Regions from separate parts of the Kinneretia aquatilis genome, predicted to be linked through region 1. Evidence: predicted binding sites of a transcription regulator. Region 1 holds the regulator's gene; the other holds the start of a gene.
What was found. The regulator sigma-54, encoded in region 1, starts transcription at its own class of promoters, with help from an activator protein. The targets are predictions, from matches to a motif close to TGGCANGNAANCTGCTTT.
Positions count from the first base shown of each region.

Region 1 (6,152 bases):
ACGCCCCCTTCGGCACCCAGGGGCAGAACTTCTGCCGCGGCTACCAGAAGACCGGTGCCGACGGCGTGGCCGAGTTCCTGACCCTGTTTCCAGGCAGCTACAGCGGCCGGGCCCTGCACATCCATTTCTCCATCCAGAGCGCGGCGCGCAACATCCGGCCCAATGACGATGGCCGCAATCTGCCCGATGTCTTCGTGGCCCAGCTCTACTTCAACGCCGCCACGGCGGATGAGGTGTTCCGCAGCTTTCCCATCTACCAGCAAGGCGCGCCACGCACCCGCAACGAGGCCGACAGCATCTACGCCAGCGATGGCGGCGCCGGCTATATCGTGCAGGTCAGCAAGAGTGGCAATGCCTACACCGGCACCATCGATGTGGGGGTGAGGCGCTCAGCCATTGGCATGGGCAACAGCCAGAACGTCACGCCCCTGGTCAGCGGCCAGGCTCAGACTGTCAGCCTGGGCCTGCGTCAGTCGCGGCTGTACAGCATCCAAGTGCCGCCGGGCCGTCGGCAGCTCAAGTTCCAGCTTTCCGGGGGCACGGGCGATGGCGATCTCTACGCCCGCCTGGCATCGGCGCCGAGCACCACGGTGTATGACAAGAAATCCGATGGCTCGAGCAATGCCGAAACCATCACTTTCGCCTCACCCGTGGCGGGCACCTACTATCTGCTGCTCAATGCCTACGCCCCGGTCCACAACGCGCGCCTGCTGGCGACCTTGAGCTGAAGCCAGGCGGCGCTGGCCGCCAGCTTCGGGGCCGGTGCTCCAGGCGACCGGCCCTTGTCTTTTCAGCTGCGGCGCTGGCGACCGGCGCGCAGGCCCAGGGCTGCCAGGCCCAGGCCCATCAGCAGCCAAGTCTGCGGTTCCGGCACGGCAGCCAGCATGCCCTGGCCGAGGTAGCTGTGGGTCAGCGTGGTCGGGTGGATGCGGTCCCAGTACATATAACTCTCGGGGCTGCTGCAGATGCTGCCGTCGGGCTGGCCGACATAGCCGGTGAAGCAGGCTTGGGTGACATTGCTGAAGCCGTAGAGCGCCGCGTTGTCGACCAGGGCTTGCTGCGTGCCCAGGGTGTCGAAATAACGGATGTCAATGCCGGGCAAGGTGCGCAGCTGGCCGATGGCCTGATTCAGGCCAAAGTTGAAGCCCAGGGAGAGCTGGTGGAGCTGGCCCGACAGGCCGGACGACAGGCCGGCCGGTGTCTGGCCCAGGTCGGGCAGGCCTGGCATCAGGAAGCTGCGCGCACCCAGGCCGTAGAGGGTCTGCACCGCGCTGCTGAGGTTCTGGATGGCCGCTTGCGCCGTGGCCTGCGAGAAACCCAGGTACTGGAAATCATTGGCCCCGCCCCAGAGCACGTAAAGGGCCTGGCTGTCGGCGGCCGAGCCAGCCAGGCCGGACTGGAAGGCGCCCACTTGCGAGAGCATGCCCGTGTTCTGCAAGGCGGCCGGGGCGCCTGCGGCCACCGCCGCGCCGTTGAGCCAGCCGGTTTGGGCACCGCCCCAGGCGTAGTCCTGCAGGCTCACGCCCAGGCCTTGGGCGAGGTGCTCGACGGCCACCTGGCCGTTGGAAAAACGACCCTGGAAATAGTTGCCCGGCTGGGGCACGGCGCCGCTGGTGGCGCGGTAGAAATTGCCGTTGTCCGAGAGGCTGTCGCCGAAGGCGATCACGCGGCTGTAGCTGGTGGCGGCACTGCTGCTTGTGGCCTGAGCCTGAGCTTGGGAGGGGGCGGCCCAGGCCAGGTTGGCGGCGAGTATCAGCAGCGCGGGCAGGCGGGCGCCGGCCGGGGAGCGGAGGGTGGTGTTCACGGCAGACCTTTCAAGTAACGATCCAAGTCAGCGGCATGATGGCATGTCTCGAAATGGGATTCACCTGAAATCGGTGTGCGTGTTCACGTTTGGGGGTGAACGGGTGAACGGGTGAACAGGTGAACAGGTGAACAGGTGAATGGTGAATCGTGGGGTGTGGTTCACCAGTTTACTGATTCACCCGTTCACTCAAGCTTCAACCTTCAAACCACCCGCCGCATCGTCGTCGTCCCGATGTGCATGCCTTCGCGGTATTTGGCGACGGTGCGGCGCGCGACCTGGATGCCTTGCTCTTCCAGCATGCTGGCCAGGGCGCTGTCGGAAAGGGGTTTGGCCGGGTTCTCGGCGGCGATGAACTGCTTGATCAGCTCGCGTACGGCGGTGCTGGAGGCCTCGCCGCCGGCCTCGGTGGACAGGCCCGAGCCGAAGAAATACTTGAGCTCGAAGGTGCCGAAGGGCGTGGCCATGTACTTGGCCGTGGTCACGCGCGAGATGGTCGATTCGTGCAGGCCCAGCTCATCGGCGATCTCGCGCAGCACCAGGGGCTTCATGGCCACGGCGCCGTGGCTGAAGAAACCTTTTTGCCGCTCGACGATGGCGGTGGAGACGCGCAGGATGGTGTCGAAGCGCTGTTGGATGTTCTTGATGAACCAGCGTGCCTCCTGCAGCTGGCCGCCCAGGGCGCTGTTGCTGATGCCGCCGCGCGTCTGGCGCAGGGCGTTGGCGTAGAGCTCGTTGATGCGCAGCTTGGGCGCGACCTCGGGGTTGATGATGACGCGCAGCTCGCGGCCGACCTTGCGCACGATCACGTCCGGGATCACCGCCGGCGCCTGGCCGCGGGCAAAGCGCCGGCCGGGCTTGGGCTCCAGGGCCACGATCAGGGCTTGCGCTTCACGCAGCAAGGCATCGTCGGCGCCGGTCAGCAGCATCAGGCGGCGGCTGTCGCGCTTGGCCAGCAGGTCCAAGTGCTTTTTGCAGATCATGATGGCGATCACCTGCGGCGCGCTGCGCGGCAGCTGGCGCAGCTGCAGCTCCAGGCATTCCGTCAGCTCGCGGGCACCGACGCCGGGCGGGTCCATGTGGTGCAGCCATTTGAGGGCGATGCGCAGGTGGTCGAGCAGCTCCTCGCGCTCGGCGGCGCTGTCCTCGTCACCGTCCGGCACCAGGGCCTCGGCGATGGCTTCCAGGCTGTCCTCGAGATAGCCGTCCTCGTTGAGAGAGTCGATCAGCAGGCGTAGCGCAAGCTGGTCGGTATCGCTGAGGTGCATGCCGGCCATCTGCTGGACCAGATGCTCTTGCAGGCTGATCTCGGCCGATTCCTGGTCGCTGCGTTCGCCGTCTTCATCGTTGCTGCCCGAGCCGCTGCCGCTGTTGCTGGGCAGTTCGCGGATGCCGTCGAAATCGTCGCCCTCGGTGCCGTTCTCCCAGTCCTCGCGTTCGGTGCTGCCGAAGTCTTCGGCCTGCAGCTCGGGTGTGGCCTCGGCCTCGGCGCCGCCGCCCAGCTCACGGTCGGCGCCGCTGTCCTCGGCGGCGCTGGCCGGGCGCAGCTCGGGCAGCTCGGGCGTGGCGACGGAGAAGTCTTCTTCGGTTTCGAGCAGCGGGTTCTGCGCCAGCATCTGCTCGACTTCCTGATTCAGCTCCAGCGTGGACAGTTGCAGCAGGCGGATCGATTGCTGCAGCTGCGGCGTCAAGGCCAGATGCTGGCTCAGTCGAACCTGGAGTGACTGCTTCATGGCGCGGGCTCAGGGGCAGTCGTGAGATGCAGGAATCCCTGCATCAGCCCCGCGCGGGGCTGCCGTGGCAGCGGGCGTGTAGGCATCCATGGCCGGCTCTACATGCGGAAATGTTCGCCGAGATAGACCTTGCGCACATCGGCGTTGGCCACGATCTCGTCCGGCGTGCCCTCGGCCAGCACCGAGCCCTCGCTGATGATGTAGGCCCGGTCGCAGATGCCCAGGGTCTCGCGCACATTGTGGTCGGTGATCAGCACGCCGATCTGGCGCGCTTTCAGGAAACCGATGATGCGCTGGATCTCCAGCACCGCGATCGGGTCCACGCCGGCGAAGGGTTCGTCCAGCAGGATGAAGCGCGGTTGCGTGGCCAGGGCGCGGGCGATCTCGACGCGGCGGCGTTCGCCGCCCGAGAGCGCCGGCGCCGGGCTGTCGCGCAGCTTCTCGATGCTGAGGTCGTGCAGCAGCGCTTCCAGCAGCTCCTTGATGCGCGGCTCTTTCAGCGCGCGGCCCTGCTCGTCGCGCTGCAGCTCCAGCACGGCGCGGATGTTCTGTTCCACCGTGAGCTTGCGGAAGATCGAGGCCTCCTGCGGCAGATAGCTCAGTCCCAGGCGGGCGCGCTGGTGGATGGGCAGGTGCTCGACCGATTGGCCGTCGATGTGGATCTCGCCGGCGTCGGCGCGCACCAGGCCCACGATCATGTAGAAGCTGGTGGTCTTGCCGGCGCCGTTGGGGCCCAGCAGGCCAACCACCTCGCCGCTGTTGACGCCCAGATGCACGTTCTTGACCACGCGGCGCACGCCGTAGCTCTTGGCCAGGCCCTCGGCTTCCAGGCGGCTGCGCGGGCCGGATTCGAGGGCGGCCACGGGCGCGTGATGGGGGCTGGCGACGCTGCTGTTGCTGCTGCTCATGGCGCTTTGCGGGGGCTCAGGCTGGTGCTGGGCTTGAGTTGCACGCCGGAGGCCGCGGCCGCGGGTGCCGAGGCGGCCTCGGGCGCGCCGCCGCGCGGCATCATCACCACACGGACCCGGCCGCTCGGGTGGGGCGAGGTCTGGCCGCCCTCGAGGGTGAAGACCTCGCTGCGGTTGTCGAACAGGATGACTGCGCCGGTCACCTCGTCGGCCACCGTCGTGCCCTGCAGGCGGCGCACCACGGCATTGCCGATGAAGCGCACGGTGTCGCTGCGGGTGTCGTATTCAAGCTGGTCGGCCAGGCCTTCGATGGCCTCGCCCGGCACATCGCGCGCCTGGCGGAAGCTGACCTGCTTGCCGGTCTGGCCATTGGCATAGACCTGGTAGTAGCCGTCGCCGGTTTCGCGCACATCGAGCTTCTCGGCGCGCAGCACCAGGCTGCCCTTGCTCAGCACCACATCACCGTTGAACTCGGTGCGCTGCTTGGCGATCTCGACGCTGCCGCCGTTCTTGGAGCTGATGTTCAGCGGCTTGGCGCGGTCGCCTTTTTCCGCCCAGCCCGAAGTCGAGGCCCCGCCCAGCAGCAAGGCTGCCAGCAAGCCGGGCAAGACGGAAAAGCGCGGTGACAGCTTCATGGGCAGCAGCAGGAGGGATGGAGGAGGGGGCAGGCCGGGCAATCGAATCAAGCGAGCACGCGTTCGCCGCCCGTGAAGGCGGCACAAAACTTGCAGGCCATTCTAGTACGGGCCTGGGTCAGCCCGGAGCGCCCGCCGTGCGTGAAGCGTGAGCATCACGCCGCGGTGCGTCCGGTGCCATCCATTCATCAGGCCTTGCCGCCGCGCAGCTGTTGGATCAGATGGTTGCTCAGGGCGAGGGCGGCCTGGTGGCCCACCGCGGCGCTCTGCCCCGGGCCAGCGGCCAGGCTGGGGCTGGTCAGGAAACGGCCGCCGATGCCCAGGGCTGGCACCGTCTCCGCACGGTAGGCAGCGGCCAGCTGGGCCGATTGCGCCATCCGGCTGTTGGCGGTGAAGGAGTTGAAGGCCGCCTTGAACTTGGCCTCTTCCAGGCCGAGGCTGACGGCGAATTGGGTGATGGCCTTCTCATCGCTGAGGTCCAGACGCTGGACATGGATGGCCTTGAACACGGATTCGTGGAAATCGCCCAGGCGGCCGAGACTTTCCAGCGCGAACATCAGGCGCTGGTGCAGCTTGTGCATGGCGCCCACACCCACATGGACCCGGCGGAAGCTCACATCGGCCGGCAACTGCTTGGCCCAGGCGCTGACATGAGGGTCGAAGGCGAAGCAGTGCTGGCAGGTGTAGAGGAAGAACTCGATCACCTCAATCTTGCCCGGTGTGCTCGGCAGCGGCTGAGCCAGGCGCAGATAGTGTTTGCCTTCCACCGGCGCCGCCCCCTGAGCCCGGCTCAGGGTCGGCAGGGCGGCCATGGCCAGCCCGAGGGTCGAAGAGAACTCACGGCGAGAGATCAAGGTCTTCATATCGGGGCGGGCGCTGGCGCGGTTCAGGGTTCAATGAGTTGAGGACAGCAGAGCAGGAAGAACGATCAGCCCTTGCTGGCGCGGGCCAGCTGGATCAGGTGGTCGGCCACGGCCAGGGCGCGGCGGCCGTTGGCCTGTTCGTTGTCGCCACGCAGGCCGGCGATCGAGGGCGAGGTCAGGTAGCGGCCGCCAATGCCCAGGGCGGGCAC
Region 1 covers NZ_POSP01000003.1:2,625,632-2,631,783, reverse strand. The annotation lists gene C1O66_RS14465 (pre-peptidase C-terminal domain-containing protein) at 1-728, shown strand, start outside; gene C1O66_RS14460 (SGNH/GDSL hydrolase family protein) at 791-1,804, opposite strand; gene C1O66_RS14455 (RNA polymerase factor sigma-54) at 2,008-3,537, opposite strand; gene lptB (LPS export ABC transporter ATP-binding protein) at 3,636-4,445, opposite strand; gene lptA (lipopolysaccharide transport periplasmic protein LptA) at 4,442-5,080, opposite strand; gene C1O66_RS14440 (thiol:disulfide interchange protein DsbA/DsbL) at 5,269-5,943, opposite strand; gene C1O66_RS14435 (thiol:disulfide interchange protein DsbA/DsbL) at 6,009-6,152, opposite strand, start outside.

Region 2 (6,152 bases), 1.8 Mb from region 1:
GCGAAGGCGATATGGTCATGGACATGTTCGCCGGCAAGCTGCACGCCAAGGTCATCCGCGTGGACGCCAGCGAGCTCTTCCTGGGCCAGCTGGCCGGTGTGACCGACCCCGAGAAAAAGCGCAAGATCATCGGCGGCCTGTTCGTCGATGTCTTCAAGGCCGAGGCCGCCAAGCTCAAGGCGGCCGATGCCGGCGCCAAAGGCGCCAAGTGGCTGGCCCAAGGCACCATCTACCCCGATGTGGTGGAAAGCGGTGGCACCAAGACCAAGAAGGCCACCACCATCAAGAGCCACCACAACGTCGGTGGCCTGCCCGAGCAACTGGGCCTGAAGCTGCTGGAGCCCCTGCGCGAGCTCTTCAAGGACGAGGTGCGCGCCCTGGGCGTGGCCCTGGGCCTGCCGCCCGAGATGGTCTACCGCCACCCCTTCCCGGGCCCCGGCCTGGGCGTGCGCATCCTGGGCGAGGTGAAGAAGGAGTACGCCGACCTGCTGCGCCGTGCCGACGCCATCTTCATCGAAGAGCTGCGCAATACCAAGGATGAAGCCACGGGCAAGAGCTGGTACGAGCTGACCAGCCAGGCCTTCACGGTGTTCTTGCCGGTCAAGAGCGTGGGCGTGATGGGCGACGGCCGCACCTATGACTACGTCGTGGCCCTGCGCGCCGTGCAGACCAGCGACTTCATGACCGCCGACTGGGCCGAGCTGCCTTACAGCCTGCTCAAGCGCACCTCGGGCCGCATCATCAACGAAGTGCGCGGCATCAACCGCGTCACCTACGATGTGTCCAGCAAGCCGCCGGCAACGATCGAGTGGGAATGATCTCTCAGGTCTTGAACCCCAGGTTCAAGCCATGAGTGAAAGCAAAAGGCGGCCCGCAAGGCCGCCTTTTTTTGTTTCAAGCCAGCGGCGCTGGAGGCTCAGAAGAAGCCAAGAGCATTGGGCGAGTAGCTGACCAGCAGGTTCTTGGTCTGTTGGTAATGGTCCAGCATGGCCTTGTGGGTTTCGCGGCCGATGCCGGATTCCTTGTAGCCGCCGAAGGCCGCGTGCGCCGGATAGGCGTGATAGCAATTGGTCCAGACCCGGCCGGCCTGGATGGCGCGGCCCATGCGGTAGGCGCGGCTGCCGTCGCGTGTCCAGACGCCGGCGCCCAGGCCGTAAGGCGTGTCATTGGCGATCTGCAGGGCCTCGGCCTCGTCCTTGAAGGTGGCCACGGCCAGCACGGGGCCGAAGATTTCCTCGCGGAACACGCGCATATTGTTCGTGCCCTTGAACAGCGTGGGCTCGATGTAATAGCCGCCTGCCAACTCGCCCGACATCTGCTTGCGGCCGCCGCCGATCAGCAGCTGCGCACCTTCCTGCTTGCCCACTTCCAGGTAGGACATGATCTTGTCCATCTGCAGGGCCGAGGCCTGGGCGCCCATCATGGTGTCGGTGTCCAGCGGGCTGCCTTGCTTGATGGCGGCCACGCGCTTGAGTGCGCGTTCGATGAAGCGGTCGTAGATCGACTCCTGGATCAGCGCCCGGCTCGGGCAGGTGCAGACCTCGCCCTGGTTGAAGGCGAACAGCACCAGGCCTTCGATCGCTTTGTCGAGGAAGGCGTCGTCCTGCGCCATCACATCGTCGAAGAAGACATTGGGGCTCTTGCCACCCAGCTCCAGCGTGGCCGGGATCAGGTTGCTGGCCGCCGCCTGCGCAATCACGCGGCCGGTGGCGGTGGAGCCGGTGAAGGCAATCTTGGCAATGCGCTTGCTGGTGGCCAGCGGCATGCCGGCCTCGCGGCCATAGCCGTTGACGATGTTGAGCACGCCGGGCGGCAGCAGGTCGGCGATCAGCTCGGTCAGCACCAGGATGCTGATCGGTGTCGATTCCGCCGGCTTGAGCACCACGCAGTTGCCCGCGCCCAGGGCCGGCGCCAGCTTCCAGGCCGCCATCAGGATGGGAAAGTTCCAGGGGATGATTTGCCCGACCACGCCCAGCGGTTCGTGGAAATGGTAGGCCACGGTGTGGTCGTCGATCTGGCTCAGCGCGCCTTCCTGCGCGCGCAGGCATCCGGCGAAGTAACGGAAATGGTCGGCGGCAAGCGGGATGTCGGCATTGAGCGTTTCGCGGATGGGCTTGCCGTTGTCCACGGTCTCGGCATAGGCCAGCAATTCGAGATTGGCCTCGATGCGATCGGCGATCTTGAGCAGGATGTTGGCGCGGGTGGCGGCATTGGTGGCGGCCCACTGGGCCGTGGCGGCATGGGCGGCGTCCAGGGCCAGCTCGATGTCCTCGGCGGTGGAGCGGGCGGCGCGGGTGTAGACCTGGCCACTGATGGGGGTGACGACGTCGAAGTACTCGCCCTTGACCGGCGGCACGAAGCGGCCCCCGATGAAGTTGTCGTACTGCGCTTTGTAGGCGAGTGTGGCGCCGGGGGTGTTGGGGCTGGCGTAAAGCATGTCGGTCTCCGTGTGTTGTGTTGGGGTCTCAAGGTCTGGGCCCGCTCCCTCTCCATCCCAGGTGCTGAGTTGCGGGGTTGGAGGCAAGCAGGCCAGCCGCAGGGTTTGTTGCACGGAGCGTGCCAAGGCTTTGGTTTGCTCGGAACTTGAGCGCAAGGGGCAGCTGCTGCGCGGGGCGAGACGGCTGGCCGCCTGGCTTGGCCGCGCACCGTGTCGCCCCACTGTCACGAAAGAGGACAGGTGGCCGCCTGGCATGGCACAGCAGTCCAGCTGCTTGTGCTGGAAGCGGGCAAAACCAGCTCAAGGGCTTGGCAAGCGCCATGAGCCTGTTAAGGTCGCGCTGCGGCTCGGGTGCCAACACCTGCGCCGCGTCCGATTCAGAGCCCGTTCACAAGGGCCGATCACGGAGACACACGCGATGACTGCTGCAAATGCCTTGATGAGCTTGCGCACGCCGCCCAGCCGCCTGCGACAGGCGCGCCGGCAGCTGCTGGAAACCGGCGAGCTGGGCGCCGGCTTGCTCGATGCCCGACTCCATGCCAGCTGGCAGCGCAGCCGGGCCTATGGTCTGGCGCCCGAGGGGCGGCCGCAGGGGGTGCCGCATGCGTCGGCCGCCCAGCTGGCGCGGGCCCTGGAGCAGCGCCGCGCCTTGCTGGCCCAGGCCCGGCCGGTGATGGAGTTTGTGGCCGAGCAGGTGAGGGCCAGCGACAGCCTGGTCATCCTGGCCGACCCGCAAGGCATGCTGCTGCACGCGTTGGGCGACGATGGCTTTGCCGACAAGGCCGCACGGGTGGCCTTGCGGCCCGGCGCCGTCTGGCTGGAACAGTGGCGAGGCACCAATGCGATCGGCACGGCGCTGGCCGATGGCCGGCCGGTCGTCATCAACGGCGCCGAGCATTATCTGGAGCGCAATGGGTTCCTGACTTGCGCCGCTGCGCCCATCGTCGACCCCAGCGGCGCCCTGCTTGGGGTGCTGGACATCTCGGGCGACCGCCGTGGCTACCACCCCCACACCCTGGGCCTGGCCCGCTCGGCCGCGCGCATGATCGAGCACCAGCTTTTTGTGGCGCGTCACGGCGGCGGCCTGGTGCTGCGCCTGCACAGCCGGCCCGAGGGGCTGGACACGGTCACCGAGGGCTTGCTGGCCCTGGCCGATGACGGCCTCATCCTCGGCGCCAACGGCCTGGGCCTCGAGTGGCTGGGCCTGGCGCCCAGTGCCCTCGGTCGCTGCACGGTGGAGGCGGCGCTGGGGCTGCGCATGCAGGAGCTGCTGGCCGATGTGCATGGAGCGCATGGCTCGCAGCCTCGGCGCCTGCAGCGGGTGGACGGCAGCTTGATCTACGGGCGGCTCGATGGCGCCCGGCCCCAGCAGCCCCGCCCACGCGTGGCGCCGCCGGCTGCTACGGCCTTACTCACGACGGCGCCGCCAGCGTCTGCGCCAGCCCCGGATGCACTGAGCGCGCTCGACACCGGTGACGCGGCCGTGCACAAGCTGATCGAGCGGGCGCGTCGCGTGCTGGCCAAGCCGATTGCCTTGCTCTTGCAGGGCGAGTCGGGTGTCGGCAAGGAGTTGCTGGCGCGGGCCTGCCACCAGAGCGGGCCGCGGCGCGCCGGGCCGTTTGTGGCCATCAACTGCGCGGCGCTGCCCGAACATCTGATCGAGGCGGAGCTGTTCGGCCACCGGCCGGGTGCCTTCACCGGGGCGCTCAAGGATGGGGCGCCAGGGCTGCTGCGCCAGGCGCATGGGGGCACGCTCTTCCTCGATGAGATCGGTGACATGCCGCTGGCGCTGCAGGCGCGGCTGCTGCGGGTCTTGCAGGAGCGCCAGGTCTCGCCGCTGGGCGGTGGGCAGCCGGTGGCGGTGGACTTTGCGCTGATCTGCGCCAGCCACCGGCGCCTGCGCGAGGAGGTGGACGCGCAGCGCTTCCGCGAGGATTTGTACTACCGCATCAACGGGCTCAGCCTGCAACTGCCGCCGCTGCGGGAGCGCAGCGATTTCGCGGCCCTGGTGCAGCGCCTGCTGACCGAGGCGGAGCCGAGCTGCAGTGTGAGCGTAGAGCCCGATGTGTTGGCGCTGCTCGCCCGCCATCGCTGGCCTGGCAATCTGCGCCAGCTGGCCAATGTGCTGCGCACCTGCTGCGCGCTGCTCGATGCCGACGAGGCACAGATTGGCTGGAGCCACCTGCCCGACGACATGGCCGAAGAGTTGCAAGCCCTGGCGCGGGCTGAGCACGTCCAGCCGGAGCAGGAGCAGGAGAAGAAGGAGGAGGCGCCGCTAGAGCTGGACCTGCGCCAGGCCTCCAGCCGCTGTGTTCAACAGGCCCTGGCCTTGGCCCAGGGCAACCGCAGCGAAGCGGCGCGCCGGCTGGGTGTCAGCCGCAACACCCTGTACCGCAAGATGCGCGAGGCGGGGCTGGATGATCGGCTGGACGCGCGGCTGGATGGGCGTCTGAATGCGCGGCTGCATGGGCAGCTCGATTAGGCTGGTGGCTTCTGGAGCTTTTGTTTTCCGCAGGAGGCGGTTTCTCGATGCGCGCAGCGTTCAGCATTCTGGGTTTGGTGATCACCTTGGCGGTGGTCTTGTTCATGGTCAAGCAGCAGGCGCATTCTTTGCAGCCTCCGGCGGCGTCGGGCAGCCCAGCAGCATCCGCCGCCGGGCTCGCTTCATCGGCCCCTGGCGCTGTGCAGGCCGGCACCGTGCGCCCGGAGGCGGTGCGCCAGGAGCTGCAACAGTTGGTGGACCAGGCCGCAGCGCGCGCCTCCGAGGCTCAACCCTGAGTGGCACCGGCGCTGGCAAGGCGAGCAAGGGATTTCCCGGAGCGGGGCAGGGCGCTTGTTACACTGCGCCGGGCCGACCATGTCTGAAATCCTCCTCTCCTCTTCCTCGCCCGCCGCTGCGGTTTCCGCCGCCGATGAATACGCCATGCGCATCGCGCTGGATCAGGCCCATAACGCCTGGCTTGCAGGGGAGGTGCCGGTCGGCGCGGTGCTGATGCGCGCCGGCCAGGTGATCGCCACCGGCTACAACCGGCCCATCACCACCCACGACCCCACGGCCCACGCCGAGATCGTGGCCTTGCGCCACGCCGCCACCTTGCTGGGCAACTACCGCCTGCCCGAATGCGAGCTGTTTGTGACACTGGAGCCTTGCGCCATGTGTGCCATGGCCATGATGCATGCCCGGCTCAAGCGGGTGGTGTTCGCCGCCCACGATCCCAAGACCGGCGTGGCCGGTTCGGTGCTGGACTTGTTTGCCCAGCCCCAGCTGAACCACCACACCTGCATCCAGGGCGGGGTGCTGGCCGAGGCCTCGTCCAAGCTGCTGCGCGAGTTTTTCGCGCAGCGCCGTGACGCCGCCCGGCAGCGCCGCGCCGCCGCGCGTGCTGTGGCCGGCGACAGCGATTTGCCCGATGCCATCCCGACCGGCGACGTGACCCATCTCGATCTTTCTTCGTCTTCTGAACCCTCACCGGAATCCCAGCCATGAGCGCAAGCCCGAGTCTGACCCTCTACACCCCCGCCGGCGTGCTGGCCCATGCCGCACCACTCAAGCGCGCGGCCAAGCGCCTGGAGAAGCTGGGCTTTGCGGTCAGCGTTGACGAAGACGCCCTGGCCCGCCATCAGCGATTTGGCGGCGATGACGCCACCCGCCTGGCGGCCCTGCATCGTGTGGCCAGCGCGGCGCCCAGCGTGGCCTTGGCCACCCGCGGCGGCT
Region 2 covers NZ_POSP01000003.1:822,638-828,789, reverse strand. The annotation lists gene guaA (glutamine-hydrolyzing GMP synthase) at 1-818, shown strand, start outside; gene exaC (acetaldehyde dehydrogenase ExaC) at 917-2,437, opposite strand; gene C1O66_RS06865 (sigma-54-dependent Fis family transcriptional regulator) at 2,856-4,919, shown strand; gene C1O66_RS06860 (hypothetical protein) at 4,967-5,215, shown strand; gene tadA (tRNA adenosine(34) deaminase TadA) at 5,295-5,924, shown strand; gene C1O66_RS06850 (LD-carboxypeptidase) at 5,921-6,152, shown strand, end outside.
Region 2: a site for sigma-54 is predicted at 2,545-2,562, ahead of exaC (acetaldehyde dehydrogenase ExaC). Genes of this name have one in related genera too.